One region of the Pseudomonas sp. BN515 genome, then DNA from elsewhere that is predicted to be linked to it. Evidence: predicted binding sites of a transcription regulator. Region 1 holds the regulator's gene; each other region holds the start of a gene.
The links. The regulator FliA, encoded in region 1, starts transcription of late flagellar genes. The targets are predictions, from matches to a motif close to CTAAAGTTTNNNNNNNNNNNGCCGNTAA.
Positions count from the first base shown of each region.

Region 2: E8E91_RS12450 (methyl-accepting chemotaxis protein) is a predicted target of FliA. The motif match lies at 8,554-8,581, and genes of this name have one in related genera.
Region 3: E8E91_RS22670 (methyl-accepting chemotaxis protein) is a predicted target of FliA. The motif match lies at 1,800-1,827, and genes of this name have one in related genera.

Region 1 is NZ_SSOH01000024.1:39,286-49,597, reverse strand. Features, by position in the region: gene fliR (flagellar biosynthetic protein FliR) at 1-483, shown strand, start outside; gene flhB (flagellar biosynthesis protein FlhB) at 634-1,770, shown strand; gene flhA (flagellar biosynthesis protein FlhA) at 1,985-4,108, shown strand; gene flhF (flagellar biosynthesis protein FlhF) at 4,124-5,473, shown strand; gene fleN (flagellar synthesis regulator FleN) at 5,549-6,382, shown strand; gene fliA (RNA polymerase sigma factor FliA) at 6,379-7,125, shown strand; gene E8E91_RS06285 (chemotaxis response regulator CheY) at 7,209-7,583, shown strand; gene E8E91_RS06280 (protein phosphatase CheZ) at 7,603-8,391, shown strand; gene E8E91_RS06275 (chemotaxis protein CheA) at 8,403-10,312, shown strand, end outside.
Region 2 is NZ_SSOH01000049.1:3,467-13,778, reverse strand. Features, by position in the region: gene E8E91_RS12505 (sensor domain-containing diguanylate cyclase) at 1-861, shown strand, start outside; gene E8E91_RS12500 (dihydroorotase) at 931-2,202, opposite strand; gene E8E91_RS12495 (aspartate carbamoyltransferase catalytic subunit) at 2,202-3,209, opposite strand; gene pyrR (bifunctional pyr operon transcriptional regulator/uracil phosphoribosyltransferase PyrR) at 3,246-3,758, opposite strand; gene ruvX (Holliday junction resolvase RuvX) at 3,780-4,220, opposite strand; gene E8E91_RS12480 (YqgE/AlgH family protein) at 4,220-4,786, opposite strand; gene E8E91_RS12475 (energy transducer TonB) at 4,900-5,793, opposite strand; gene gshB (glutathione synthase) at 5,850-6,812, opposite strand; gene pilG (twitching motility response regulator PilG) at 7,080-7,487, shown strand; gene pilH (twitching motility response regulator PilH) at 7,533-7,898, shown strand; gene E8E91_RS12455 (chemotaxis protein CheW) at 7,954-8,490, shown strand; gene E8E91_RS12450 (methyl-accepting chemotaxis protein) at 8,630-10,312, shown strand, end outside.
Region 3 is NZ_SSOH01000081.1:14,112-24,423, reverse strand. Features, by position in the region: gene E8E91_RS22680 (heavy metal sensor histidine kinase) at 1-791, shown strand, start outside; gene E8E91_RS22675 (undecaprenyl-diphosphate phosphatase) at 840-1,670, opposite strand; gene E8E91_RS22670 (methyl-accepting chemotaxis protein) at 1,940-3,574, shown strand; gene pnuC (nicotinamide riboside transporter PnuC) at 3,641-4,207, shown strand; gene E8E91_RS22660 (AAA family ATPase) at 4,204-4,725, shown strand; gene E8E91_RS22655 (sensor histidine kinase) at 4,843-6,165, opposite strand; gene E8E91_RS22650 (response regulator transcription factor) at 6,162-6,830, opposite strand; gene E8E91_RS22645 (PepSY domain-containing protein) at 6,830-7,144, opposite strand; gene E8E91_RS22640 (PepSY domain-containing protein) at 7,144-7,452, opposite strand; gene E8E91_RS22635 (patatin-like phospholipase family protein) at 7,624-8,703, shown strand; gene E8E91_RS22630 (hypothetical protein) at 8,736-9,632, shown strand; gene E8E91_RS22625 (NnrS family protein) at 9,584-10,312, opposite strand, start outside.

The DNA of each region.
Region 1 (10,312 bases):
GCGGGGCAGATCATCTCGATGCAGATGGGCCTGGGCTTCGCGTCCATGGTCGACCCCACCAACGGCGTTTCGGTGCCGGTGCTCGGCCAGTTCTACCTGATGCTGGTGACCCTGCTGTTCCTGGCCATGAACGGGCATCTGGTGGTGTTCGAGATCCTCGCCGAAAGCTTCGTCACCCTGCCGGTAGGTGGCGGGCTGTTGACCAACCATTACTGGGAAGTGGCCGGCAAGCTCGGCTGGGTGATGGGGGCGGGGTTGCTGCTGTCGCTGCCGGCGATCACCGCGCTGCTGGTGGTCAACCTGGCCTTCGGCGTCATGACCCGCGCCGCGCCGCAACTGAACATCTTCTCCATCGGTTTCCCGCTGACCCTGGCCCTTGGCCTGGTGATCGTCTGGATCGGCATGGCCGACGCCCTCGCCCAGTACCAGGTACTGGCCAGCGATGCCCTGCAGCTCATGCGTGAGCTGGCGAGGGCGCGATGAGTTTCCGTTCGACTATCTCCCGGCTGCTGGAAAACGTAGGCGAGGCAGCCAAGACAAGGCGAGAACAGCCGAAAAAGCGGAGTTTACTTCCTGTAAATGAGCATTTTGAGGCTGTTCTCAACGCAGTATTGGCAACGCAGGTAGTTTTCCATGGCGGAAAGTGAGAGCGGGGCGGACAAGAGCGAGGAACCCACAGGTAAACGGTTGCAGGAGGCCCGCGAGAAGGGCCAGATCGCCCGTTCGCGGGAGCTCAACACCCTTGCCGTGACCCTGGCAGGAGCTGGCGGCGTGCTGGCCACCGGCGGCGGCATGGCGGACATGCTGATGAAGCTGATGCAGTCCAACTTCGACCTGCCACGGGCGGTGCTGATGGACGAGCGCAGCATGGGACTGTTCCTGCTGGCCTCGGGCAAGATGGCGCTCGATGCGCTGCTGCCGCTGCTGATCACCCTGCTGGTGGTGTCGATTGTCGGCCCGATCTCCCTCGGCGGCTGGCTGTTTTCCACCGAAGCCCTGATGCCCAAGTTCAGCCGGATGAACCCGTTATCCGGGCTCAAGCGGATGTTCTCGCTGCACGCTCTGGCGGAGCTGCTCAAGGCCTTGGCGAAGTTCGCATTGATCCTGCTGGTGGCTCTGGCGGTGCTCAACTCCGACCGTGACGACCTGTTGGCGATTGCCCATGAGCCGCTGGACATGGCCATCCTGCACAGCGTCCAGGTGGTGGGTTGGAGCGCGGTCTGGCTCGCCTGTGGCCTGATCCTCATCGCCGCCGTGGACGTGCCTTTCCAGCTCTGGGACAACAAGCAGAAGCTGATGATGACCAAGCAGGAAGTGCGCGACGAGTACAAGGACTCCGAGGGCAAGCCCGAGGTCAAGTCGCGCATCCGCCGCCTGCAGCGGGAAATGGCCGAGCGCCGCATGATGGCCGCCGTGCCCCAGGCCGATGTGGTCATCACCAACCCGACCCACTTCGCCGTGGCGCTGAAGTACGACGCCGAGAAGGGCGGTGCGCCGGTGCTGCTGGCCAAGGGTAACGACTTCACCGCGTTGAAGATCCGCGAGATCGCCCAGGACAACAAGGTGACGGTTATGGAGTCCCCGGCGCTGGCGCGGGCGGTGTACTACTCCACCGAACTGGACCAGGAAATCCCCGCCGGCCTCTACCTGGCCGTGGCCCAGGTGCTGGCCTACGTCTACCAGCTCAAGCAGTTCCGCGCCGGCCGTGGCAAACGCCCGGCGCCGCTGAACGACCTGCCGATTCCGCCGGATTTGCGGCGCGACGAGTGATGGCCTGACGGCCAAGCCGCGCTTTTGTTGTGGGAGCGAATTCATTCGCGAATAAATTCGCTCCCACAATTTCCCCAATTACGAATTCTCTCATCTGAATCAACCCCTTAACGAAGTTGGAAAGCTTCTTGCACAAGGGGGATCAGGACGCATCGACGCGTCAAAAGATTGGATGAGCGGAGCGGGGCTCCGTGAAAGGGGTAGGGGAGTAGCAGTGGATCGTACGCAACTGATCGGCAATGTCCGCAACAACCTGCTGGGCATCGGTCGCGGCAACCTCGGGGTGCCGCTGCTGGTGCTGGTGATGCTGGGCATGATGACCCTGCCGGTGCCGCCGTTCCTGCTGGACGTCTTCTTCACCTTCAACATCGCCCTGTCCATCGTCGTCCTGCTGGTGTGCGTGTACGCCATGCGCCCGCTGGACTTCGCCGTCTTCCCGACCATCCTGCTGGTCGCCACCCTGCTGCGCCTGGCGCTGAACGTCGCCTCCACCCGTGTGGTGCTGCTCCACGGCCAGGACGGCCATGACGCCGCGGGCAAGGTGATCCAGGCCTTCGGCGACGTGGTAGTGGGCGGTAACTATGTGGTCGGTGCAGTGGTCTTCGCGATCCTGATGATCATCAACTTCGTGGTGGTCACCAAGGGTGCGGGCCGTATCTCCGAGGTGAGCGCGCGTTTCACCCTGGACGCCATGCCCGGCAAGCAGATGGCGATCGACGCCGACCTCAACGCCGGTCTGATCGATCAGGCCGAAGCCAAGAAGCGCCGCTCCGAGGTCTCCCAGGAGGCCGACTTCTACGGCTCCATGGACGGTGCCAGCAAATTCGTTCGTGGCGACGCCATCGCCGGTCTGCTGATCCTCTTCATCAACCTGCTCGGTGGCATGGCCATCGGCATGCTGCAGCACGGCCTGAGCTTCGGCGACGCCGGTCGTATCTACTCGCTGCTGACCATCGGTGACGGCCTGGTAGCGCAGATCCCGTCCCTGCTGCTGTCCACCGCGGCCGCCATCATGGTGACCCGTGTGTCTTCCTCCGAAGACATGGGCCAGCAGGTCAACCGCCAGATGTTCGCCTCGCCCAAGGCGCTGGCGGTATCCGCGACCATCCTCATCGCCATGGGCCTGGTGCCGGGCATGCCGCATGTTTCCTTTATCGGCCTGGGCCTCGTGGCCGCCGGTGGTGCCTACTGGATCTGGCATCGGCAGAAGCAGGTCAAGGAGCAGGCGGTGCAGGAGGAGCAGCGTCAGCAGGAACTGCTGCCGGCCCAGCGCGCCCAGGAAACCAAGGAGCTGGGCTGGGACGATGTGACCCCGGTAGACCTCGTCGGCCTGGAAGTGGGATACCGGCTGATTCCGCTGGTGGACCGCAACCAGGGAGGCCAGTTGCTGGCGCGGATCAAGGGCGTGCGCAAGAAGCTGTCCCAGGAGATGGGCTTCCTGATGCCCTCGGTGCATATCCGCGACAACCTCGACCTGCTGCCCAACGCCTACCGGCTGACGTTGATGGGTGTCAGCGTGGCCGAGGCGGAGGTCTACCCGGACCGCGAACTGGCGATCAACCCCGGCCAGGTGTTTGGCACCCTCAACGGCGTCGCCGCCAAGGATCCGGCGTTCGGCCTGGAAGCGGTGTGGATCGACGCCAGCCAGCGTGACCAGGCGCAGTCCCTCGGTTACACAGTGGTGGATGCCAGCACCGTGGTCGCTACCCACCTCAACCAGGTACTGCACAAGCACGCCCATGAGCTGCTGGGTCACGAAGAAGTGCAGCAACTGATGCAGAACCTCGCCAAGAGTTCGCCGCGCCTGGCCGAAGAGCTGGTGCCCGGCATGGTGTCGCTGTCCACGCTGCTCAAGGTGCTCCAGGCGCTGCTGCAGGAGCAGGTGCCGGTACGCGACATCCGCACCATCGCCGAAGCCATCGCCAACGTGGCACCCAAGAGTCAAGATCCCGCCGCGCTGGTGGCGGCGGCTCGTGTCTCGCTGTCCCGTGCAATCGTGCAAAGCATTGTGGGACTAGAGCCGGAGCTGCCTGTGATCACTCTGGAACCCAGGTTGGAACAGATATTGCTGAATAGCCTGCAGAAGGCCGGACAAGGTTCGGAAGATGGCGTTCTCCTCGAACCCGGAATGGCCGAGAAGCTGCAACGTTCCCTGGTGGAAGCGGCGCAGCGCCAGGAAATGCTCGGCAAGCAGGCGATCCTGCTGGTGGCCGGGCCGATCCGGGCGATGATGTCGCGCTTCGCAAGGCTCGCCGTGCCAACCATGCACGTACTGGCCTACCAGGAAATACCGGACAACAAGCAGGTCACCATAGTCGCGACTGTGGGGCAGAACTAACCGAGGTCAAGGACCATGCAGGTCAAACGTTTCTTCGCCGCCGATATGCGTCAAGCCATGAAGTTGGTGCGTGATGAACTGGGCGCGGATGCCGCCATCATCGGTAATCGTCGGGTTGCCGGCGGTGTCGAGTTGACCGCGGCGCTGGACTACCCGCTGCCCGCGCCGGCCCCGAGCAAGCCGAACCCGGCCCTCGAAGCCGAACTGCGCAAGACCCAGGCGCGCATCGCCCAGGCCCAGGCCGAACTGACGACCCGTGCCATCGCCGATGCCGGCAAGGACCGTCAATTGTTCGCCGGCCAGCCGCTGACCGCCATCGAGCCGGAACTGCCGGAATCCGCCCTGGCCGCCGCCATCGAGCGTCCGCGCGCCGTGCCGCGCCCGGTGGAGCCGGTCAGCGCGCCGAAATCTGCCGGCGTGGACCAGGCTGCCCTGGACGCAATGCGTTTCGAGCTGAGCGGCCTGCGCGAACTGATCGAAGTGCAGCTGGGCTCCATCGCCTGGGGCCAGATGCAGAGCCGCCGTCCGCAGCAGGCCAGCCTCTGGCGCCGCCTGCAGCGCATGGGCCTGCCGGCCGAACTGGCGCGCGCCCTGCTGGACAAGGTGGCCAAGGTCAGCGATCCGCGCCAGGCCTGGCGCATGTTGCTGGCGCACCTCGCACACGCCATCCGCACCCCGCAGATCGAGCCGATGGAAGAGGGCGGTGTGATCGCCCTGGTCGGCCCGGCCGGCATGGGCAAGACCACCACCCTGGCCAAGCTGGCTGCCCGCTACGTGCTCAAGTACGGCGCGCAGAACGTCGCCCTGGTGAGCATGGACAGTTTCCGCATCGGCGCCCAGGAACAGATCAAGACCCTTGGCCGTATCCTCAATGTGCCGGTGACCCTGGTCGACCCGGGCCAGTCCCTGACCCAGGCCGTGGCTCCCCTGACGCGCAAGCGCGTTGTGCTGATCGATACCGCTGGTCTGCCAACCAACGATCCGGCCCTGACCATGCAGCTCGAAGCGCTGGCCAGCCGGGCGATAAACGCGAAGAATTACCTGGTGATGGCGGCTACCAGCCAGAGCCAGGTGCTCAAGGCGGCCTATCACAGCTACAAGCGTTGCGGCCTGGTCGGTTGCATCATTACCAAGGCGGACGAAGCGGCCAGCCTGGGCGAGGTTTTGGGGCTGGCTATCGGCCAGCATCTCCCGGTAGCCTATCTGGCCGACGGCCCGCGAATTCCGGATGATCTGCAGGTTCCCCGCAGCCACCAGCTGGTGAGCCGCGCGGTCAGCCTTCAGGCTCCGGAAGACCCGAGTGAAGAAGCCATGGCCGACCTGTTCGCCGGGCTTTATCAGAATCCGGCGCGGCGCGCCGGTTGAAGAATGTGTAAGCCGCCCAGAGGGGCGGTGCTGGACAGCCAAATGGCCCAGTCGACCTAAGGCAAGGTATTTGAAATGGGTAGTATGCATCCCGTACAGGTGATCGCGGTGACCGGCGGCAAGGGTGGCGTCGGCAAGACCAACGTGTCGGTGAACCTATCGCTGGCACTGGCCGATCTCGGCCGCCGCGTCATGTTGTTGGACGCCGACCTCGGTCTGGCCAACGTCGACGTCCTGCTCGGCCTCACCGCCAAGCGCACACTGGCTGATGTGATCAATGGCGAATGCGACCTGCGCGACGTGCTGTTGCAGGGACCGGGGGGCATCCGCATCGTCCCGGCCGCCTCCGGCACCCAGAGCATGGTGCAGCTTTCGCCCATGCAGCACGCCGGCCTGATCCAGGCATTCAGCGAAATCAGCGACAACCTCGACGTGCTGGTGATCGACACCGCCGCCGGTATCGGCGATTCGGTGGTCAGCTTCGTCCGTGCGGCGCAGGAAGTGATTGTGGTGGTCTGCGACGAACCGACCTCCATCACCGACGCCTACGCGCTGATCAAGCTGCTCAACCGCGACTACGGCATGAGCCGCTTCCGCGTGCTGGCCAACATGGCCCACAGCCCGCAGGAAGGGCGCAACCTGTTCGCCAAGCTGACCAAGGTCACCGACCGTTTCCTCGACGTCGCCCTGCAGTACGTAGGCGCCGTTCCGTACGACGAGTCGGTGCGCAAGGCCGTGCAGAAGCAACGCGCGGTCTATGAAGCCTTCCCGCGCTCGAAGTGCTCGCTGGCCTTCAAGGCCATCGCGCAGAAGGTCGACAGCTGGCCGCTGCCGGCCAATCCGCGGGGCCACCTGGAGTTCTTCGTCGAGCGGCTGGTCAAGCAGCCCTCTGCGGAAAGCCCTGTATGACACCCGCCACTGGACTGCGTATGTACGGCAAGGCTCAGGCAAGGGATTCGCAGCATCAGTTGATCGAGCGCTATGCCCCCCTGGTCAAGCGCATCGCCTATCACCTGCTCGCGCGCCTGCCAGCCAGCGTACAGGTGGAAGACCTGATGCAGTCCGGGATGATCGGCTTGCTCGAAGCCTCGAAGAAATACGACGGCACCAAGGGCGCCAGCTTCGAAACCTACGCCGGTATCCGCATTCGCGGAGCCATGCTCGACGAGGTCCGCAAGGGCGACTGGGCACCGCGTTCGGTGCACCGCAATACCCGCATGGTGAGCGACGCCATTCGCACCATCGAGGCAAGAACAGGACGCGACGCTAAAGATCAGGAAGTTGCTGCCGAACTTGGATTGAGTCTCGAAGACTACTACGGCATCCTGAGCGACACCTTGGGCAGCCGCCTGTTCAGCTTCGATGACCTGTTGCAGGAAGGCGAGCAGGGCGGTCTGCGCGAGGACGCCGGTGTCACCCAATTTTCACCTTCCCATGATTTGGAAGACGAACGCTTCCAGGCTGCGCTGGCCGATGCCATCGCGAACCTGCCGGAGCGTGAGCGCCTGGTGCTGGCGCTGTATTACGACGAAGAACTGAACTTGAAGGAAATCGGTGAAGTGCTGGGGGTCAGCGAATCGCGTGTCAGCCAGTTGCATAGCCAGTGCGCGGCACGTTTGCGCGCACGGCTCAGCGAATGGCGCGCGCGCTGAACGGCACACCGCTTTCAGATTTGAACGGCGCACCCGGCAAGAGGGGCGTTTGAGACTGTACGGAGGTCGACTTGGACAAGAACATGAAAATCCTCATCGTTGACGATTTCTCGACGATGAGACGCATCATCAAGAACCTCTTGCGCGACTTGGGTTTCACCAATACCGCTGAAGCCGATGACGGCACCACGGCCCTGCCGATGCTGCACAGCGGTAACTTCGATTTCCTCGTGACCGACTGGAACATGCCCGGCATGACCGGCATCGATCTGCTACGCGCCGTGCGTGCCGACGAGCGCCTGAAGCACCTGCCGGTCCTGATGGTGACTGCCGAAGCCAAGCGTGACCAGATCATCGAAGCGGCCCAGGCCGGTGTGAATGGCTATGTGGTCAAGCCTTTCACCGCTCAGGTGCTGAAAGAAAAAATCGAGAAGATCTTCGAGCGGGTCAACGGCTGATGTCAGCCGCGAGGGCACCATGGACCAGAATGAACACCTGCTGGGAGACTTCGAGTCGACCCTGAAAGACCGTGCGCGGGAACTGGTGGAAAGCCTCGAGAAAGGCAACTTCACAGACGCCGTGCAACTCATCCACGAACTCAATCACGTCCGTGATCGCGGCCTCTACCAGGAAGTCGGCAAGCTCACCCGTGAGCTGCACAACGCCATCGTCAACTTCCAGATCGACCCGCATCTGCCCCACGCCCAGGAAATGTCGCAGATCGCCGACGCGACCGACCGCCTTTCCTACGTGGTGCACATGACCGAGAAGGCCGCCAACCGCACCATGGACCTGGTGGAGGAAAGCGCGCCGCTGCTCAACGGCCTGAGCGACGAAGCCCAGCAGCTGGGCGAGGAGTGGGGCCGCTTCATGCGCCGGGAAATCGGCGCGGACGGGTTCCGCGACCTGGCTCGCCGCATCGAGCAGTTCCTTGCCCGCAGCCAACGCGATACCGACGCCCTGTCGAGCAAGCTGAATGACATCCTGCTGGCCCAGGACTACCAGGACCTCACCGGTCAGGTCATCAAGCGCGTGACCCAACTGGTCACCGAGGTGGAAAGCAACCTGGTCAAGCTGGTGATGATGGCCAGCCAGGTCGATCGATATGCCGGCATCGAGCACGACCATGCCGTACTGCGCGCCGAGCTGGAACAACAAAAAAGTCCTTCCAGGGGTGAAGGTCCGCAGATCCATGCCGATATACGTGAAGACGTGGTGTCCGGACAGGACGACGTCGACGATCTGCTATCCAGCCTTGGCTTTTAGGGAGCGCTCATATGAGCTTCGACGCCGATGAAGAAATCCTCCAGGACTTCCTGGTAGAGGCCGGCGAGATTTTGGAGCAACTGTCCGAGCAGCTGGTCGAGCTGGAAAGCCGCCCGGACGACATGGACCTGCTCAACGCGATTTTCCGTGGTTTCCACACTGTGAAAGGTGGTGCCGGCTTCCTCCAGCTCAATGCCCTGGTGGAGTGCTGCCACATCGCCGAGAACGTCTTCGACATCCTGCGCAAGGGCGAACGCCGCGTGGATGCTGAACTGATGGACGTGGTGCTGCAGGCCCTGGACACGGTCAATGAGATGTTCAGCGAAGTGCGCGAGCGCAGTGAACCGACGCCCGCCACTCCGGAGCTGCTGGCAGCCCTGTCGCGACTGGCCGAGCCGGCCGGTGCCGAGCCTGCCCCCGTAGCTGCCGCTCCGGCGACCGCTGCGCCCGTCGAAGCACCGGCTCCCGTAGAAGCTACCGCCGATATCACCGACAGCGAGTTCGAGCAGTTGCTCGATGCGCTGGGTGACAGTGCTGGCAAGGCCGCCGAACCGGTCGCCGCCGCCACTGATGAAATCACCGACGACGAATTCGAAGCGCTGCTCGACCAGCTGCACGGCAAAGGCAAGTTCGTCGGTGCCGCTGAGCCGGAAGCCGTTGTCGCCGCCCACGCGTCCGCCTCGGCGCTGGCCACTGCCGGTGCGGGTGACGATATCTCCGATGACGAGTTCGAAGACCTGCTCGACCAGTTGCACGGCAAGGGCAAGTTCAACGGTGCCGTGGAAGCGACCGCCAGCGCTCCAATTGCGCCCGCAGCTCCCGCCGTGCCGGCCATTCCCGCTGCCGGTGGCGAAAACATCACCGACGACGAATTTGAAGCACTGCTCGACCAGCTGCATGGCAAGGGCAAGTTCAACGGTGCCAGCGAGGAGCCTGTCCCTGCGCCTGCTGTGAGCCGTCCGGCTCCCGCACCTGCACCCAAGCCGGCGCCCAAGGCGGAACCCGCCCCCGCGCCGCGCCAGGCTGCAGCGCCCGCTGCCGGTAACGGCGCGGCCGGTCCTGCCGTGGCCAGCGAGGCGGAAACCACCGTACGGGTGGATACCGCGCGCCTGGACGAGATCATGAACATGGTCGGCGAGCTGGTGCTGGTGCGTAACCGCCTGGTGCGCCTGGGTGCCAACAGCGGCGATGAATCCATGGCCAAGGCCGTGTCCAACCTGGACGTGGTCACCGCCGACCTGCAGACCGCCGTGATGAAGACGCGGATGCAGCCGATCAAGAAAGTCTTCGGTCGCTTCCCGCGCCTGGTCCGCGACCTGGCGCGCAACCTGAAGAAGGAAATCAACCTCGAACTGGTGGGCGAGGACACGGACCTCGACAAGAACCTGGTCGAGGCCCTGGCCGATCCGCTGGTGCACCTGGTGCGCAACGCCGTCGACCACGGCATCGAATCCCCGGACGAGCGCGAGGCCGCCGGCAAGCCGCGTACTGGCCGCGTGGTGCTGTCCGCCGAGCAGGAAGGCGACCACATCCTCCTGATGATCACCGACGACGGCAAGGGCATGGATGCAGCCGTGCTGCGTGCCAAGGCGGTGGAGAAGGGGCTGCTGGACAAGGACGCCGCCGAGCGCCTGACCGAGCTGGAGTGCTACAACCTGATCTTCGCCCCGGGCTTCTCGACCAAGACCGAGATTTCCGACGTGTCCGGCCGTGGCGTCGGCATGGATGTGGTGAAGACCAAGATCTCCCAGCTCAACGGCACGGTGAACGTGTACTCGCAGAAGGGCTCGGGCTCGAAGATCGTCATCAAGGTCCCGCTGACCCTGGCGATCATGCCGACCCTGATGGTGATGCTGGGCAACCAGGCCTTCGCTTTCCCACTGGTCAACGTCAACGAGATATTCCACCTCGACCTGTCCCG
Region 2 (10,312 bases), on a different contig from region 1:
AGCCTGCCGGAGGACGTGGACACCTGGCGATCGGTGATCCACCCCGGTGATTTCGAGCGGGTGATGCGCAATTTCCAGGCTTATCTGGACGGTGAAAGCCTGATCTACGCCGAGGATTACCGCTGCCGTTGCCGAGATGGCAGCTATCTCTGGATCAGCGATCACGGCCGTTTCGTCGAGTTCGACGAGGCCGGCAAGCCAACGCGCATGATCGGCGCTCACCGCAACGTCCACCGGCGCAAGATGGCTGCACTGGCATTGCAGCGCAAGAACGATGAACTCCTGGCTCTCAATCGCAAGCTCGAGGCGCTGGTGGAGGCGCGTACCGAGGCGTTGCGCCAGGCTAACGAGGCGCTGGCCCTTCAGGTGGAAGCCGCCATGCGCCTCAGCGAGACCGATCCGCTGACGCAGATATCCAACCGCCGGCACTTCGAGCGCAGCCTCCACGGCGAGTGGCAGCGTTTCCAGCGTCACGGGCATGTCACTGCGCTGCTGATGTTCGATCTGGATCACTTCAAGCGCATCAACGACAACCACGGCCACCAGATCGGTGACCGCGCCCTCGTGGCTGTCAGCCGTACCGTGCGTCAGGCGTTGCGGGATGAGGACTGCTTCGCCCGCTGGGGTGGCGAAGAATTCATCGCCCTGCTTCCCGAAACCGACCAGAGCGCGGCGCTGCTCCTCGCGGAGCGCTTGCGTTTGCTGGTCAGTCAGGCCGATGCGAGTCTGCCGCTAGGGCTGACCGCCAGCTTCTCGGTGGCGGCGATGCAGGCCGGCGAGGGGATCGAATCCTTGCTTAAACGCCTGGATGATGGGCTCTACCGCGCCAAGCAGCGGCGCAATTGCATCGTGGGCTGTTAAGCCACTGGTGGCTCCATCTGGCTGAAACGAAAAAGCCCGCCGATTGGCGGGCTTTTTCATGGGTGGGTATCAGGCTTCGAAGATGATCCGGCCGTCCACCAGGGTATAGCGCACCTTGCCCGGCAGGCAGTGACCGATGAAGGGGCAGTTGTCGCCCTTGGACTTCCAGGTTTCCCCGGCCAGGGTGGTGGCTTGCGGGTCGAACAGCACCACGTCTGCAGGAGCGCCAACCGCGAGGCGGCCGGCGGGCAGGCGCAGGGCGCGAGCCGGGCCGACGGTGAGGCGGGCGAGCAGGGTGGGGAGGTCGAGCAGGCCGTCCTGCACCAGCGTCATGGCCAGCGGCAGCAGCAGCTCCACGCCGCTCATACCCGGTTCGGTGGCGCCGAAGGGGGCGAGCTTGGCATCCGGCTCGTGGGGCTGGTGGTGGCTGGAAATGGCGTTGATCACGCCACTCTTCACCGCCTCACGCAGCGCGTCGCGGTCGGCGCGGGTGCGCAGCGGCGGTTGCACGTGGTAGAGGCTGGAGAAGTCGATCAGCGCCTCGTCGGTGAGAATCAGCTGGTACATGGCCACGTCAGCGGTTACCGGCAGGCCACGGGCCTGTGCCTGGGCGATCATTTCGGCGCCGCGGGCGCTGGTGATCTGACTGAAGTGGGCACGCACGCCGCTCTGTTCGACCAGCAGCAGGTCACGGGCCAGTGCCACGGTTTCGGCAGTTTCCGGGATACCGGCCAGGCCGAGGAAGCTGGCGGTCGGACCTTCATGGGCCAGGCCGCCTTCGGCCAGGGACGCGTCCTGGGAATGGAAGACCACGGTCAGGTCGAAGGTGGCCGCGTATTCCAGGGCGCGGCGCTGCACGCGGTTGCTGGCGAAGCTCGCCAGGCCGTTGCCGAACGCCACGCAGCCCACGTCGCGCAGGGCCACCAGTTCGGACAGCTGCTCACCGGCCAGGCCCTTGGTCAGGGCACCGATGGGGAAGACCTTGGCGTGGCCGGCTTCCTGGGCGCGGTCGAGGATCATCTCGGCCACGGCCGGGGTGTCCAGTACCGGGCGGGTCAGGGGCGGGCAGCAGAGGCTGGTGACGCCGCCGCTGACGGCAGCCAGGGTCTCGCTGGCGATATTGCCCTTGCGGCTGTAGCCGGGCTCGCGCAGGGCGACGGACAGGTCCACCAGGCCGGGGGCAGCCGCCAGGCCCTTGGCGTCGAGGGTCTTGTCCGCTTCGAAGCCGGCCGGGGCCTTGCCGATGGCGGCGACCTTGCCGCTGTCGAGGAAGAGGTCGGCGACCTGGTCGTGGCCGCTGGCCGGGTCGATCAGGCGGGCGCCGAGGATATGGGTACGCATCAGTTCAGCTCCTCGGCTTCCTGGTTCAGTTGACGCTGCGCGGTCTGGCCGCTCATGGCCATGGAGAGCACCGCCATGCGCACGGCGATGCCGTAGGTGACCTGGTTGAGGATCACCGAGTGGCTGCCGTCGGCCACCGCGGATTCGATTTCCACGCCACGGTTGATCGGGCCCGGGTGCATGACGATGGCATCCGGCTTGGCCAGTGTCATGCGCTGGGTGCTCAGGCCGTAGAGCTTGTAGAACTCGCCCTCGCTGGGCAGCAGGCCGCCCTGCATACGTTCGCGCTGCAGGCGCAGCATGATCACCACATCGACGTCCTTCAGGCCCTCGGCGAGGTCGGTGTAGACCTTCACGCCGTACTGTTCGACGCCTACCGGGATCAGGGTCTTCGGCCCGATCACGCGGATGTCCCGGCAGCCCAGGGTACGCAGGGCGAGCATGTCCGAGCGGGCCACGCGCGAGTGCAGGATGTCGCCGACGATGGCGACCGAGAGGTTCTCGAAGCTGCCCTTGTGGCGGCGGATGGTGAGCATGTCGAGCATGCCCTGGGTCGGGTGTGCGTGGCGGCCGTCACCGCCATTGATGATGGCGACGTCCGGGCACACGTGCTCGGCGATGAAGTGAGCGGCGCCGGAGTCGGCGTGGCGCACCACGAACATGTCCGCGGCCATCGCTTCCAGGTTGCGCAGGGTGTCGAACAGCGTCTCGCCCTTGCTGGTGGAGGAAGTGGACACGTTGAGCGTGATGACGTCGGCGGACAGGCGCTGGGCCGCCAGCTCGAAGGTGGTGCGGGTGCGGGTGGAGTTCTCGAAGAACACGTTGCACACCGTCTTGCCGCGCAGCAGCGGGACTTTCTTCACCGCGCGGGCGCCGACTTCGAGGAAGGAGTCGGCGGTGTCGAGGAGTTCCGTCAGCAGCTCGCGGGGCAGACCGTCGAGCGAGAGGAAGTGGCGCAGCTGGCCCTGGTCGTTGAGCTGCAGCGGGCGCTTGGCGTCTGTCGGCATGGGGCAGGCCCTGAAAGGTTACGAGAAATCGGTAGGTCAGGCGGGTGAAGCGAGATCCTGGCGCTCGAGGGTGAGCGGCGCGGGGCCGAGCAATTTTACCCGTTCAGTGGCGCCCAGGGACAGGGTTGCACCGACCACATCCGGGCGGACCGGCAGCTCGCGGGCGTTGAGGTCGAGCAGGCAGACCAGCGTCACGCTGGCCGGGCGGCCATAGTCGAAGAGCTCATTGAGGGCGGCGCGCACGGTGCGCCCGCTCATCAGTACGTCGTCGATCAGCACCAGGTGCTGGCCTTCGATCTCGAAGGGCAGAGCGGACGGGCGCACTTGCGGGTGCAGGCCGCTCTGGGTGAAGTCGTCGCGGTAGAAGGATACGTCCAGGGTGCCCATGGGCCCCTTTTCGCCCAGCTGTTCAAGCAGGGCCTGGGCGACCCAGACACCGCCGGTGCGGATGCCGATGTAGCGCGGTTCGTCGATGTTGCGGGCCTTCAGGTGGGCTTGCAGGTCGCTGGCCATCCTCGGCAGCAGTTCGGCGGGATTGGGCAGGGTCATCGGCGGTCCTCGCGTTCGGAATCAGGAAGTTGCGGAATTCTCGGCCAGCCAGCCTTCCAGCAGCAGCGCGGCGGCCAGGGCGTCCACCGGACGGTCGCGGTAGCCATCGCGCTGGCCCTGGGCCAGGCGGTGGCCCTTCGCTTCGAAGGTGGTCAGGCGTTCGTCGTGGGTGAATACCGGGAGATTGAAGCGGCCATTCAGGCGCCGGGCGAATTTTTCCGCGCGGGCGCTCATGTCACTGGGGGTGCCGTCCATGTTCAGCGGCAGGCCGACGACCATGGCGTCGGGCTGCCACTCACGGACCAGGGCTTCGACCTGTTGCCAGTCCGGCACGCCGTTCTGCGCTTTTAGCACCTTCAACTCGCGGGCCTGGCCGGTGACCGCCTGGCCGACGGCAACGCCGATCTGTTTGGTGCCGTAGTCGAAACCGAGCAACAGGCGCAGGGGTTTGGGTTCGGCCATCAGGCGTGCCCGGCCTGGGCGGTAAGCAGGCTGAGGTTCACGCCCAGACGCGCGGCGGCCGCCGAAAGGCGCTGCTCGGACGGGGTCTCGAAGAGGATGGACAGGTCCGCCGGGCAGGTCAGCCAGGCGTTGTCACTGAGTTCAGCTTCCAGTTGGCCTGCATCCCAACCGGCGTAGCCGAGGGCTACCAGGCTCTTCTGCGGACCACTGCCGTCGGCGATTGCGAAGAGCACGTCCTGGGAAGTGGAGAGGGCCAGTTCGCCCAGTTCCAGAGTGGCCTGGAAGCTGTGGCCGGTCGGGTGCAGGACGAAGCCGCGGTCGGTTTGCACCGGGCCACCGGCGTAGATGGGCAGGCCCTGGCAGCGTGCCGGCGGAGTGATTTCCGGGCGCAGTTGTTCGAGTACGTCGCTCAGGCTCAGGCCGTTGGGGCGGTTGATCACCAGGCCCATGGCGCCCTGCTCGTTGTGCTCCACCAGGTAGGTGACGGTCTGGGCGAAGTTCGGATCGGCCATGTGCGGCATGGCGATCAGAAAGTGATGCTTGAGGTAGCTCGGTGCGCTTTTCATGTCGGTTAGTTTCAGGCTTAAGACGGCAGGCTTCAAGCGAAAAGGCTGCGGCGCGGACTCACGCCACGCCGGGACTCTGCCTGAAGCCTAGAGCCAATCTCGTCCTGCTGCTTTCAATTGCTCGACAGGCGGTCGCCGCGCTCGAAACGCCAGGTGCGGATGATCTCCAGGCGGTCGATATCCGCGAGGTCACCGGTGAACGGGGCGAAGGGCGCGGCAAGGCGCACGATGCGCATGGCGCCCTGGTCCAGCACCGGCTGGCCGGAGGATTCCAGCACCTGCACTTCGTACAGGGTGCCGTCGCGATTGATCGACACCAGCAGGCGCAGGTTGCCGTAGATGCGCTGGCGGCGGGCTTCATCCGGGTAGTTGAGATTGCCGATGCGCTCGATCTTCTTGCGCCACTCTTCCTTGTACCAGGCGCCCTTGTCGCGCATGGTCGACGCGGCGTTCAGGCGGTGAATGCGCGGGCGCTTGGCGTAGAGCTGGCGCTCCTTGTCCAGTTCCGCTTCGAGGCTGGCAATTTCGGAAGAGAGCTGCGAGCTGTCGAAGGACGGCGCCGGAGTGGCCTCGGGCTGGGGCTTGGTCTGCTCGCGTTTGACCGTGGTTTTCTGCGGCTGCGGGCTCTTGGTGGCCACGGCGGCCTTGGGCGCTTCCTTCTTGGGCGCCTGGGGCGGTGCGGCGGGGGGCGTGGTCTTGCGGATTTCCTTGTCCTGGAATGGCGCCTGCTCGGTGGTCTTGGGCGTGGCCTTGTGTTCCAGGGTGCCGCTGCCCAGCTGGTTGGCCTGGGCGAGGAAGTCGGCCTTCTTCGGCTTCTCCTCGCTCTTGAAGGTGGCGAGGGTGATTTCCAGGGTCTTGCTGATCTGCTGTGGGTCGCCGACGGTGAAGCCGACACCGAGGATCAGCGCCACGTGCAGCACGGCGGCGAGGAACAGGGTAAAGCCCAGCCGATCCGCCGGGCGGACGCCGGCGGACAGTTGGGAGGAGGTATTCACGGCTGCGTTCATCGCCAGTCAGCTTGCTTCAGTTAGCGGCGAAGTCTGCCGAGCGTCCGCATAAAAGTCTATGAAGCACTCCGCGCATCGAGCTTGCGGGCGATCGCATCCATGAGACGTTCACCAATGCGTGTGTCGTAGGCTTTGTCGATCTCGCGGATGCAGGTGGGGCTGGTGACGTTGATCTCGGTGAGGTGCTCGCCGATCACGTCCAGGCCGACGAACAGCAGGCCTTTCTCCCGCAGGGTCGGGCCGACGGCGGCGGCGATTTCACGGTCGCGGTCGGTCAGTGGGCGCGCTTCGCCACGACCGCCGGCGGCCAGGTTGCCGCGAGTCTCGCCGGCAGCCGGGATGCGCGCCAGGCAGTAGGGGACCGGCTCGCCATCGATCATCAGGATGCGCTTGTCGCCGTCCTTGATCGCCGGCAGGTAGCCCTGCGCCATGATCTGCTGGCTGCCGTGGGCGGTCAGGGTCTCGAGGATCACCGAGAGGTTCGGGTCACCGGCGCGGTGACGGAAAATCGAGGAACCGCCCATGCCGTCCAGGGGTTTGAGAATGATGTCACGCTGTTCTTCGGCAAACTCGCGCAGAATGTCCGCTCGTCGGCTGACCACGGTTGGCGGCGTGTAATCGGGGAACAGGGTGGCGAAGAACTTCTCGTTGCAGTCGCGAAGGCTCTGCGGGCGGTTCACCACCAGCACGCCGGACCGTTCGGCTTGTTCCAGCAGGTAGGTGGAGTAGACGAACTCGTTGTCGAAGGGCGGGTCCTTGCGCATCAGGATCACGTCCAGCTCGGCCAGCGGGGTATCGGCCTCCGCTTCCAGCTCGAACCAGTGTTCGGGGTCGAGGAATACCTTCAAGGGGCGCATGCGCGCGCGAGCTTCACCGTTTTTCTGGTATAGGTCCTGCTGCTCCATATAGAACAGTGACCAGCCGCGCTCCTGGGCGGCCAGTAGCATGGCCAGGGAGCTGTCCTTCTTGAAGGAGATTTGCGCAATGGGGTCCATGACGATCCCGAGGCGAACGCTCATGGGGGGTCTCCGCAACAGGTTTCAAGGGGCGCGCCAAAGCTGGCGGGCCGGTTGGATAAGGCGCTCAGGGTGGCGCCGGCATTGATTGCGGTCAAGGAAAAAACCTTCCCCAGAAAGGGAAGAATCGCAGATGCAGAGGCCGTGTAGCTTGCGTCTGGAGACTGTGCTAAAAAGGCCCGACGATTGGGTCGCAGCCCGTCGGTTGCAGGGCCTCAGGCACATATATAAAGCAGAATAACGACTCACCGAGGCGATGGTAGGGCGAACATGGAACAGCATTCCGAGGGTTTGAAGGTCATGGTGATCGACGATTCGAAAACGATTCGTCGTACAGCCGAGACTCTGCTCAAGAAAGTGGGGTGCGAGGTCATCACCGCAGTTGATGGTTTCGATGCCCTGGCCAAGATCGCCGATTCCCACCCGAACATCATCTTCGTCGACATCATGATGCCGCGCCTGGACGGGTATCAGACCTGCGCCCTGATCAAGAACAACAGTGCTTTCAAATCCACCCCGGTGATCATGCTGTCCTCCAAGGACGGCCTGTTCGACAAGGCCAAGGGTCGCATCGTCGGTTCCGATCAGTACCTCACCAAGCCCTTCAGCAAGGAAGAGCTGCTCGGCGCGATCAAGACTCACGTCCCCGATTTCACCCCGGTGGAGCAAGCCTCCTGAAGTCCGGCCTGAAGGCCGGTGAAGCCTTTCCGTATGGGGAACACAATGGCTCGTATTCTGATTGTTGATGACTCGCCGACCGAGATGTACAAGCTGACTGCCATGCTCGAGAAGCATGGCCACCAGGTACTCAAGGCCGAGAATGGCGCCGACGGCGTGGCCCTGGCCCGCCAGGAAAAGCCGGACGCTGTCCTGATGGACATCGTGATGCCCGGTCTCAATGGGTTCCAGGCGACCCGTCAACTGACCAAGGACGCTGACACCAGTCACATTCCGGTGATTATCGTCACCACCAAGGATCAGGAAACCGATAAGGTCTGGGGCAAGCGACAGGGCGCGCGTGACTACCTGACCAAGCCGATCGAAGAAGACACGCTGATCAAGACCCTGAATACGGTACTGGCCGGCTGATTGCCGCGCCGGTCCCCGAAACATAACTATTAGAAACAGGCCAAGGCCGGTCGCCATGTCGGATTCGCAGACTCCCTTCCAGCTCCTCTTCGAGATCGACCAGCGCTGTCGCGCGCTGGCGGCTGGCCTGCCTGCGCAGCAGCAGGTGGTGCAGAGCTGGAGCGGCATCGGCTTTCGCATGGGCGAGCGCTTGTTCGTGGCGCCCATGGGCGAGGTCAGCGAAGTGCTGCACGAGCCGCGCCACACCTCGCTTCCCGGTGTGAAGTCCTGGGTCAAGGGCGTTTCCAACGTCCGTGGCCGCCTGTTACCAGTCATGGACCTGTGCGGCTTCTTCGGCAGCGAACTTTCGCCGCTGCGCAAACAGCGCCGGGTCCTGGTGGTGGACTATCAGGAGATCTTCGCCGGGCTGATCGTCGATGAAGTCTTCGGCATGCAGCATTTCCTGGTGGATTCCTTCAGCGAGACGCTTCCTCCACTGGAGGCCAGCATCCAGCCGTTCATTCACGGCGTTTTCCATCGCGAGCAGCCCTGGCTGGTATTCAGCCCGCACGCGCTCGCGCAGCACCAGGCGTTCCTCGAGGTGGCTGTCTAGATTCGACGCGGGGCGCATGGCGCTCCGTACCGGTCACCGGGGCAGAGTCTCCGGGGCCAAGGCTTCAAGGTTGGGCCGGCTTTGCCGGCCCTTTGGCGTTACATGGGAATAAGTGGTTGGTCCAGGCGGGGGCCCGATAATGAAAAGACTGAACGCAGGCAATCTGTTCTCCGGGGTGCGCAGCACGTCGCTGATCGCCGGACTCTTCGTGGTCCTGATCGTCGCCATCGTGCTGCTGTTCGCGAACTTCGCGTACCTCAACACCCAGGCGAACTACGACAAGGAATACATCAGCCACGCCGGTGAACTCCGCGTGCTGTCCCAGCGTATCGCCAAGAACTCCAGTGAAGCCGCGGCGGGCAAGGCCGAAGCCTTCGCCTTGCTGAAGGACGCGCGCAACGACTTCGAGAAGCGCTGGAACTTCCTGCAACAGGGTGACGCCACCACCGGCCTGCCTGCGGCACCCGTCGCCGTGAAGGGCGAGATGGATGTGGTGCAGAAGGACTGGGACAGCCTGCGCAAGAACGCCGACGCCATCCTGGCCAGCGAGCAGACCGTACTCTCCCTGCACCAGGTAGCCGCCACCCTGGCCGAAACCATTCCGCAGCTCCAGGTCGAGTACGAGGAAGTCGTGGACATCCTCCTGGAAAGCGGTGCTCCCGCCAGCCAGGTTTCCGTGGCCCAGCGCCAGTCGCTGCTGGCCGAACGTATCCTCGGCTCGGTGAACAAGGTACTGGCCGGTGACGATGACTCGGTTCAGGCCGCCGACATGTTCGGCCGCGACGCCAGCCTGTTCGGCCGTGTACTGAGCGCCATGATCGAAGGCAACGCGGCGATGGAGATCTCCAAGGTCACCAACACCGAGGCCCTGGAGCGCCTGCAGGAGATTTCCGAGCTCTTCGAGTTCGTATCCGGCTCTGTGGACGAGATCCTCGAAACCTCGCCCGAACTCTTCCAGGTCCGTGAATCCGCCAACACCATCTTCACCGGCTCCCAGACCCTGCTGGACAAGGCTTCCGCTCTGACCACCGGCTTCGAGAACCTGGCCAATGGCCGTGGCATGAACACCTTCGCCGGCTACGTGCTGGCCGTGTTCGCCCTGGGCTCGATCATCCTCATCGGTCTGGTGATGGTGCAGAGCACCCGCAACCGACTGGCCGAGACCGCCGCGAAGAACGAACGTAACCAGGCAGCGATTCTGCGACTGCTCGACGAAATCGCCGACCTCGCCGACGGTGACCTGACCGTGGCCGCGACCGTAACCGAGGACTTCACCGGTGCGATCGCTGACTCCATCAACTACTCCATCGACCAGCTCCGCGAGCTGGTGGAAACCATCAACCTGACCGCCGTGCAGGTGGCCGCCGCCGCCCAGGAAACCCAGGCCACCGCCATGCACCTGGCCGAGGCCTCCGAGCACCAGGCCCAGGAAATCGCCGGCGCCTCCGCCGCGATCAACGAAATGGCCGTGTCCATTGACCAGGTATCGGCGAACGCCTCCGAGTCCTCGGCGGTAGCGGAACGTTCCGTAGCCATCGCCAACAAGGGCAACGAAGTGGTGCACAACACCATCACCGGCATGGACAACATCCGTGAGCAGATCCAGGACACCTCGAAGCGGATCAAACGCCTCGGTGAATCGTCCCAGGAGATCGGTGACATCGTTAGCCTGATTAACGACATTGCCGACCAGACCAACATCCTCGCCCTTAACGCCGCGATCCAGGCGTCCATGGCGGGCGACGCGGGCCGCGGCTTCGCCGTGGTAGCGGACGAAGTACAGCGCCTTGCGGAGCGTTCCTCCGCCGCGACCAAGCAGATC
Region 3 (10,312 bases), on a different contig from region 1:
AGGTAGCCGCCGGGGTTTCCGCCAGCTCCCTGACCACTCGCCTGGCCGACGATCAGGTCCCCCAGGAACTGGTGGAACTGGTGCGCGCCTTCAATGCGATGCTGGGCAGGCTGGACGACGCGTTCCAGCGGCTTTCCGCCTTCTCCGCCGACATCGCCCACGAGTTGCGTACGCCGCTGTCGAACCTGCTGACCCAGACCCAGGTGATCCTCAGCCAGGATCGCGACATGGATGCGTACCGCGAAACCCTCCACTCCAACCTGGAAGAGCTCCAGCGACTGGCCCAGATGGTCGGCGACATGCTGTTCCTGGCCAAGGCCGAGCACGGCCTGCTGGCGACCCGTCGCGAGCCCTTGGCGCTGGCCGCCGAGCTGGACACCCTGCTGGACTATTTCAGCCCCCTGGCCGAAGACCGCCAGGTGGCCATGAGCCGCAGTGGCGAAGCCCGGCTCAGCGCTGACCGCGACATGTTGCGCCGTGCCCTTTCCAATTTGCTGGACAACGCCCTGCGCTTCACCCCGGAAGGCGGACGCATCGAAATGAATCTGGCCAGCGATGCCCGCGGCCTCAGCCTGACGGTGGCCAACAGCGGTCCGGAAATCCCCGCGGAACTGCTGCCGCGCCTGTTCGATCGCTTCTTCCGCGCCGACCCCGCGCGCCGCGAGGGTCGCGAGCATGCCGGCCTGGGCCTGGCCATCACCCGCTCCATCGTGCGCGCCCACGGCGGTGAGATTCGCTGCGAATCCGCCGACGGCTGGACGCGCTTCATCCTCGAATTTCCCGCCCCCTGAAACGCAAAAGGCGCGCCCTATGGCGCGCCTTCAAGGCAACCGCTGCGATCAACCCTGTGCGGTGGACCAGTCGATCATGCCGAACTGCCAGGTCGCCAGGATCAGCAGGCCGAAGCCGATGCGATACCAAGCGAACGCCGCGTAGCTGTGGCTGCCGATGAACTTCAGCAGACTGCGCACGGCGATCATGGCGAAGACGAACGACACCACGGAACCCAGGGCGAACACCGGCAGGTCGCTCGGCTGGAACAGGTCGCGGTACTTGTAGCCCGAGTAAACCGCAGCACCGACCATGGTGGGCATGGCGAGGAAGAAGGAAAACTCGGTGGCCGCCTTGCGCGAAAGGCCGAACAGCAGGCCGCCGATGATGGTGGCGCCGGAGCGCGAAGTACCCGGCACCAGCGCCAGGCATTGGGCGCAGCCCACCTTCAGGGCGTGCTTCCATGTCATTTCGTCGACGGTTTCGGCCTGCACCTGGTGCTGGCGCTGTTCTGCCCAAAGGATGACGACGCCGCCAACCACCAGGGCAGACGCCACGGTAATGGGGTTGAACAGGTAGTGGTGGATCAGGTCGGAGAAGGCCACGCCGAGGATCACCGCCGGGAAGAACGCCACCAGCAGGTTGACGGTGAAACGCCGGGCACTGCGCTGGGTCGGCAGGCCGATGACGACGTCGAGGATTTTCCGCCGGTATTCCCAGACCACCGCGAGGATGGCCGCCAGCTGAATGATGATGTTGAAGGCAATCGCCCGCTCACCGGTGAAGCCCAGCAGGTCCGCGACCACGATCTGGTGGCCGGTGCTGGAGATCGGCAGGAACTCCGTCAGGCCCTCGACAACCCCCAGAATGATGGCCTGCAAGGCCGTCCACAAATCCATCGAAAATCTCCCCTGAGGCGCGCTCTTCTGGCGGCCTTTCGTTACGAATATGCAGGTAGCTGGCGCTGCGAGCGTGCCGTTCGGCGATGAGACCGGGCACCGGCGGCCAGGTTCCGGGGACGAATGAGCCTTCAGCTTTGCCCCGAAGCGCCGAAATGCTAACAGAGAGCCATCTGGAAATCGCGGCTAAAGGCTGATTGAAAACGGCCAGCCGGCCTGCTCTGCTTCCGGCACGTAGTCAATAACAAGAAACCAGGAGTTCCCGCCCCATGCACAGCTTGCGCAACCTGCCGATCAGCCGCCGTCTCTGGCTGATCCTCATCGTCGCGGTATTCATGCTGGTCACCCTCGGCGTACTGATGCTGCAGCAGATCTACAACGACCTCTACCAGGGCAAGGAGCAGAAGACGCGCCACGTGGTCGAGACCGCCGCCGGCGTGCTGCAGTACTACCAGGCCCAGGAATCCGCCGGCACCCTGCCCCGCGAAGAAGCGCAGAAGCAGGCCATGCAGGCGGTGCGTGCGCTGCGCTACGACAAGGGCGACTACTTCTGGATCAACGACCTGACCCCACGCATGGTCATGCATCCGACCAACGCCAAGCTGGAGGGACAGGACCTCTCCGGCTACAAGGACCCGGACGGCAAAGCGCTGTTCAACGAGATGGTGCAAGTAGCCAAGGCAAACGGCGCGGGCCTGGTTCACTACCGCTGGCCCAAGCCGGGCGCCAGCGACCCGGTGCCCAAGGTCTCCTACGTCCAGCTGTTCGCCCCCTGGGGCTGGGTGATCGGCTCGGGCATCTACATCGACGACATGCAGGCCGAGTTCCGCGCTCAGGCCATTCGCGCGTCGGCGGTGGGCTTGGCCATCGCCATCGTCATGGCCTTGCTGGTCATCCTCATCGCCCGCAGCATCACCCGGCCGCTGGACGAGGTGGTGTCTGCCATGGCCAACATCGCCAGTGGCGAAGGCGACCTCACCAGCAATCTGGACACCCACGGCCGTGACGAGATCACTGCCCTTGGCAGTCACTTCAACGCCTTCACCGGCAAGCTGCGCGGCGTGATCCGCCAATCCCTGGACGCCGCCAACGCCCTCGACCAGGCCGCCAGCAACCTGGACGGCATCGCCAGCCAGGGCCTGCGCCAGAGCGAGCAACAATCCCTGCAGATGGAGCAGGTGGCCACCGCCATCAACGAGGTCACCTACGGCGTGCAGGACGTGGCGAAGAACGCCGAGCATGCCGCCAGCGAAGTGCGCCACGCCGAGGAGCAGGCGCGCCAGGGGCATGACAACATCGACAGCAGCCTGCGGCAGATCGACCAGCTGTCCTCCACCATCACCAAGGCGGTGGAAGTGATCCAGACGCTAGCCCAGGAAAGCGCCCAGATCGGCAGTGTGCTGGAAGTGATCCGCTCCATCGCCGAGCAGACCAACCTGCTGGCGCTGAACGCCGCCATCGAAGCCGCGCGCGCCGGCGAACAGGGGCGCGGTTTCGCGGTGGTGGCCGATGAAGTCCGCCTGCTGGCCCAGCGCACGCAGAAATCCACGGCGGAAATCCAGACCATGATCGAGCGCCTGCAGCAGAACTCCGAGGCGGCAGTCCAGGTCATCGACGAAAGCAGCCGGGCGTCCCGCGCCACAGTGGACCAGGCCAGCCAGGCCGGTGAGAGCCTGGCGCAGATCGCCCAGGCGCTGCGTAACCTCACCGGTCTCAACGCCTCCATCGCCAGCGCCACGCTGCAGCAATCCCACGTCGTGGAAGACATCAACCAGAACGTCACCCAGGCCGCTGGTCTCGCCCACAACAGCGCCAGTGCCGCCGAGCAGACGACCGGCGCCAGCCAGCGCCTCGGGCAACTGGCCGAGCAGCTGAATCACCTGTTGGGTCAGTTTCGCGTGTAGCCACAACCCAGCCGAAACCGGAGGGAGCCGCTACAATCGGCGGCTTTCTTCCTCGGAATCGGTAAGTTGTCTCCTCTCGAACTCCTCGCCGCCAGCCTGGGCGTGCTGGCCGTCTGGCTCACCGTCAGACAAAACCTCTGGTGCTGGCCCATCGGCCTGGTAATGGTGCTGATGTACAGCTGGATCTTCTTCGAAGTGAAGCTGTACTCGGACATGCTCCTGCAACTGGTTTACGCCGGCCTGCAGCTGTACGGCTGGTGGCAATGGACCCGGGGCGGCACCCAGCACGATGGCCGCCGGGTCAGCCGCCTGAGCGTGCAATCACTGGGTCTTGGCCTGCTGGCGGGCGCCCTCGGCAGCCTTGGGCTGGGCTACGCCATGGCGAACTGGACCGATGCCGCCGCGCCCTGGTGGGACGCTGCGCTCACTGCCTTCAGCCTGGTGGCCCAGTTCTGGATGGCGCACAAACGCCTGGAATGCTGGGTGCTCTGGATAGTGGTTGACGTGCTGTTCGTGGGGTTGTTCCTCAGCAAGGAGCTGTATCTCACTGCCGCGCTTTACGGGCTCTTCACCCTGCTGGCCGTGCAGGGTTGGCGTACCTGGCGGCGTGAGCTGGAGCCGGCTGCTGCATGAAGGTACTGGTGCTGACAGGGCCGGAATCCAGCGGCAAGAGTTGGCTGGCGGCAGCGATTCAGGCCGAATTCGGCGGCCTGCTGGTGGGCGAGTACGTCCGTCATTTCATCGATCGCGAGCAGCGCGACACCTGCTACGCCGACATTCCGGCCATCGCCCGTGGCCAGCTCGAATGGGAAGACAAGGCCCGTTCCGAAGCGCCGTCCCTGCTGATTCTCGATACGCATCTGCTCAGCAACATCCTATGGAGCCGCAAGCTGTTCAACGACTGCCCAGGCTGGCTGGAGCGCGAATTGCTGGCGCGCCGTTACGACCTCCATCTGCTGCTGAGCCCGCAGCAGGTGGAATGGGTAGACGATGGCCAGCGCTGCCAACCGGACCTGGCGGAGCGCATGGCCTTCTTTGAGGATTGCCGCAGCTGGCTGGAGAGAACCGGCCAGCGATATGAAGTGGTCGAGGGTGGTTGGGAAACGCGCCGTCAGCTCGTGCTGCAACGCGTATCCCGCTGGCTGCGCTGAAAATCCATGTGGGGGCGAATTCATTCGCCAAGGGCAGCGCAGCTGCCTCATCGAGGCTGAGAGGCGCACCTTCGGTCCGCTTGGCGATTGAAATCGCCCCTACAGGAAAAGCGCGCCCTACGAGGCCGTTGTTGCCGGGAGCTCGATGCGCACCCGCAAGCCGCCCAGCGGGCTTTCCTGAAGGCTAAGACGGCCATTCCAGGATTCGACGATGTCGCGCACGATCCCAAGTCCCAGGCCGTGTCCCATCACCTGCTCATCCAGTCGTGCGCCACGGCCGATGACCTCTTCGCGCTTGTCTTCGGCGATGCCCGGACCATCGTCGTCCACCATCAGGCTGTAGCCGCCCTCCCCGCCGCGAATGGTGAGGTTGACCTGGGTTTCCGCCCACTTGCAGGCGTTGTCCAGCAGGTTGCCGAGCAGTTCCAGCAGGTCTTCCCGGTCCCACGGCAGGCGCAGCCCTTCGGGGGCGTCCCAATCCAGGTCCAGCCCACGGTCGTGGATCATCGCCAGGGTGTTGAACAGGCCAGGCAGTTCTTCGGCGCAGTCGAAATGGGCACCCGGCAACGCCTCGCCAGCCAGGCGCGCACGGCCCAGCTCACGCCCCAGGCGCTGTTGGATTTGCTCCAGTTGCTCACGCAAGGTTTCGCGCAGCTCGGGCTGGTCGCGCAGCTCTTCGCGGTCGGCCAGGCTGACCAGCACCGCCAGAGGAGTTTTCAGCGCATGGCCGAGATTGCCCAGGGCATTTCGGGAGCGTTTGAGGGTGTCTTCGGTATGGCTGAGCAGATGGTTGATCTGCGCCACCAGCGGTTCCAGCTCCTCAGGCACCTGGTTGTCCAGTTCGCTGCGCTGCCCCTGATGCAGCTGGGCGATCTGCTGGCGAACGTCCTCCAATGGACGCAATGCCCGGCGCACGGTAATGCGCTGCAGGGCGAGAATCAGCAACAGGCCCGCCGCGCCCAGGGCAAAGCCCGTCCACTGCACGCGACGGAAGCTTTCCAGAATCGGGGTGTAATCCTGCGCGACGACAATGCGAACCTGGCGGCCAAAGCGCTTGTAGTCACCGCGCCAGGCCAGCAACTCCTGCTCATCCGGCCCCGGCAACAATTGCGGAGCGAGCCCCTTCTGAGACGGCATGGGCAGTTCGGCATCCCAGAGGGAACGGGAACGCCAGGGCTCCTCGTCCAGTTCGATGATGAAATAGCGGCCCGAATAGGGCTGTTGATGGGCGGGATTGAGACGTTTCTCGTCCAGCTGGATGCCGCTGGGACCACGCACCAGCGCTCCCAGCAGCAACTCAGCTTCGCTGCGCATGCCCTCGGCCAGATAGCGCCGCAAGCCGAGATCGAACAGCCAGAGACTGGTCTGAGCCAGGGCCAACCCCACCAGCAGCAGAACGCCGATCAGCCCCAGGCTGAGCCGGCGCTGGATCGACCTCATCGGCCCTCACCGGTGAAACGGTAGCCCTGCCCTCTTCGCGTCTCGATGACTTCGCGCCCGAGCTTGCGGCGCAGATGATTGACGTGCACCTCGATCACATTGGAATCCCGCTCGGTCTCGCCGTCGTAGAGGTGTTCGGCAAGGTGGCTCTTCGACAGGAGCTGGCCGGGATGCAACATGAAGTAGCGCAGCAGGCGGAACTCGGCGGCGGTCAGCTGGACTTCCTCGCCATTGCGGCTGACGCACTGGCGCCCTTCGTCCAGTTGCAGGCCGGCCGCTTCCAGTTGCGGCTGGTTCGCCAGCCCATGGGCACGACGCAGCAGCGCCTGGATGCGCAGGGCCAGCTCTTCGGGATGGAAGGGTTTGGTCAGGTAGTCGTCGGCGCCGGCCTTGAGGCCTTCGATGCGTTCCGCCCAGGAGCCGCGTGCAGTCAGGATCAGCACCGGCGTCGAGAGACCGCCCGCACGCCATTCCTGCAGCACTTCGAGCCCGGGCTTACCGGGCAGGCCCAGGTCCAGGATGATCAGGTCATAAGGTTCGCTGGCCCCCTGGTGCAATGCATCGCGGCCATCGGCCAGCCAGTCCACGGCGTAGCCTTGGCGGCCGAGGCTGGTGGTCAGCTCATCGGCCAGGGGTACATGGTCCTCTACCAGCAACAACCGCATCAGTCGTCTTCCTCGTCCTTCAGAATTCGCCCGTCGCGGGCGTCCAGTTCCAGCTCTCGCACGGTGCCATCGGCAGTGACCAGCTCAACCTCGTAAATGTAGACGTCATCTTCCTCTTCCAGCTCGGCCTCCAGCAGCCGTGCCCCGGGGTAGAGCCCCAGGGCACTGCGCAAGAGTTGGTCGAGCGGCATGATGACCCCCTCTTCGCGAAGCTTCAGGGCTTCGTCCTGGTCCAGGTCCCTGGCCACCGCTTCGAGCGCGAAGATGGCCAGGACCAGGGCGATGATCCCACTGTAGCGAAGGATCCAGCGCATCAGTCGTCCTGGTGATCCTTGAGGATCTGGCCGTTGGTGGCATCGAGTTCCAGATCCCACTGCACGCCCTGGGCATCACGCAGCTCTACCTGGTAGATGTGGCGGCCGTATTCCTCTTCCAGCTCGGTTTCGTTGATGGTGCCGCCAGGGTGCTTGGCCAGCGCCGCGGCGTTGAGCTTCTCGAACGACTGGATGGTGCCGGCATCACGCAGCTTCAGAGCCTCGTCCGGGCCGAGGTCACGGGCCTGGGCGATACCAGCGGTGGCGGCGAGAGCAGTCACGGCGAACAGGGCAGCGAGTTTCTTCATGGGGTCATCTCCTTGGGAGCTTGTGTGCTTTCGATGGGAGCAAGATACCGAGGACGACTTAATTGAAGCTGAATTCGCCTTAAGACTTGGGAAGGATCATTCATACCCTGAAGAAGCTTGGCCTTGACGGGGTCGCAACTATAATCGCTGCCTTGCCTTCAGGAGCCCCGCATGAGCGCCATCCAGATCAAGTTCCCCGCCCTCACCCTGCGTGCCGGACGCCGCGCCCTCGCCCACATTCGCGGGCAAGGTCTGAAGCCGGCCGACGTCGGCATCCTGCCGGGCGCGGCGGGCGGCCCCAAGGCCTTGGGCATCCAGGGACTTGATCTGGCGCTGTTCGGCGATTGGCTACCACGCGCGCCGCGCGAGCGCGCCTTGATCGGCGCCTCCATCGGTTCCTGGCGCTTCGCCAGCGCCTGCCTGCCGGACGCTGCCAACGGTATCCGCCGCCTGGGCGAGCTCTATACCAGCCAACGGTTTCCCAAGGGCGTGAGCATGGCGGAAGTCAGCCGTCTGTGCGGTCAGATGCTCGATGACCTGCTCCAGGGCCACGACGCCCATGTGCTGTCCAACCCCAACTACCGCCTCAACGTGGTGGTGGTGAAGAGCCACGGCCTGCTCGCCCACGACCGCCGTGGCGCCCTGGGCCTCGGTCTGTCGTCGGTGATCGGCAGCAATCTCCTCGGCCGTCCGCACCTGGCGAAACACTTCGAACGCGTCATCCTCCACGATGCCCGCCAGGCCCCGCCGTTGGCGCCGCTGTCCGACTTCCCTTCGCACTACCACGCGCTGGATACCAGCAACCTGCGCCACGCCCTGCTGGCGTCGGGCTCGATTCCCATGGTGATGGAAGGCGTGCGCGACATTCCCGGCGCCGGCCCCGGCACCTACCGCGACGGTGGCCTGCTCGACTACCACCTGGACCTGCCCTACAACCCAGGTGGCGTGGTGCTCTATCCGCACTTCACGGACAAGGTGGTGCCCGGCTGGTTCGACAAGGGCCTGCCCTGGCGCAAAGGCGATGCCGAGCGCCTGCAGGATGTGTTGCTGATTTCCCCTTCACGCGAGTATCTCGCCACACTGCCTCATGGCAAACTGCCAGACCGCAAGGATTTCAAGCGCTATCTCGGCGACGACGCCGGACGCGAGCGCTATTGGCGCAAGGCCATGGCCGAGAGCCAGCGCCTGGGCGATGAGTTCCTCGAACTGGTGGAAAGCGGCACCTTGGGAGAGCGCCTGCAAAGCCTCTGATCTGAGACGCATGGAGCGAAGGGAGTACAGGGATGAAGCTGGCAGTTGCCATCATTCATGGCATCGGCAATCAACAGGACGCGAAGGATGCAGAGGGTCAGCACGCCTTTTCCCAGGGGCTGATTCGCGGCCTGCGTAAACGGCTTGACGTGGAAGCGGCGGACATCGCGTTCCAGTCGCTGTACTGGGCCAACGTGCTGGACAAGCGCGAACTGGCCTACCTGGAGAAGCTCGAACAGGAACCGGTTCGCTGGCGCTGGATGCGCCGCCTGGTCACCCTCTTCCTCGGCGACGCCAGCGGTTACCGCAAGGTCAGCCAGGCGTACGACACCACCTATGAGCAGGTCCACCAGAGCGTGCGCAATGGTCTCAACGCCTTGCGCGCCAAGGTGGGGCCGAACACCCCGCTGGTGGTGCTGGCCCACTCTCTGGGCGGGCACATCATCTCCAACTACATCTGGGACCAGCAGAAGCTCAACACCACACCGAGCTGCCCACGGGATCCCTTCCTGGCCATGGAAACCCTGGCGTGCCTGGTCACCTTCGGCTGCAACATCCCGCTGTTCACGTTCGCCTATGACCCGGTGCAGCCGATTCGCTTTCCGGGACACTGCCTCGATGAACGCCTGGCGCAGTCTGCGCGCTGGCTGAACGTCTACGCACCGGCCGACCTGCTGGGCTACCCGCTGCGTCCGGTGCAGGGCTACGCCGCGGTGGTGCATGAGGACCGGCCGATGGCGGTGGGCTCCTGGTTCCGCCGCCACACGCCGCTGAGTCACCTGGAATACTGGAACGACTCCCGCTTCCAGGATTACCTCGCCCGCCACCTGCGCGAACTGCTGCGCGCCTGTACCGGTTCGTCCACCGAACCGGAACCGACTCAACCCGGCCTGCCGTCCACCCTCGGGGTGCAGAGCAGCACGGCGTAGTGCCGCAGGAACAGCGCGAACGCGGCAGCCCAGCAGATGGCGGCCAGCCAGAGCGCAGCGCTTCCGGCAATCGGCAGTAGCAGCACGCGCGCTGCAGCGCCCAGGTTGAGCAGCGCGAACGCCACCCCCATTGCGCGGGGCGGTTCCAGTGGGCGACCGCTGTGCCCCAGGCTTACGCGTGCGATCATCGCCAGGATCAACCCGCCCATGGCGCCTACGCCCAAGGCGTGCTGGGCCAGACTCGGATTGGCCAGGATGCCCAGGTGCCAGGCCGCAAGCCCAAGCGGCGCTGCAGCCAACCAGGCGAACGCCAGGTGCAGCGGCCAGAGCAGCGTCACCTGCCAGATGCCGGCGTCATACCAGCGCGCCAATCGCAGCAGATTGCCGAGACCGAGCAGCATGCAAAGACCCGCGAGCCAAAGATTGGGCTGCAACCCAAGGCCACTGGCGAAGCTCGCGGCCAGTAGCACGCCACCCACCAACAGGCTCCAGTCCAGCCAGGGCCAGGCCTTCACCTGCTGAACACGCCCAAGGCCCCGCTGGGTAAAGAACGGAATTACGCGCCCACCGATCAACCCCATCAGCGCAGCCACCAGCCAGAGCGCGGCCAGCACGCCTTGACGCTGCAATGCGTCATCACCAGCGGCCAGCCCCCAGAGCACCAACGCATCGGCCGCGGC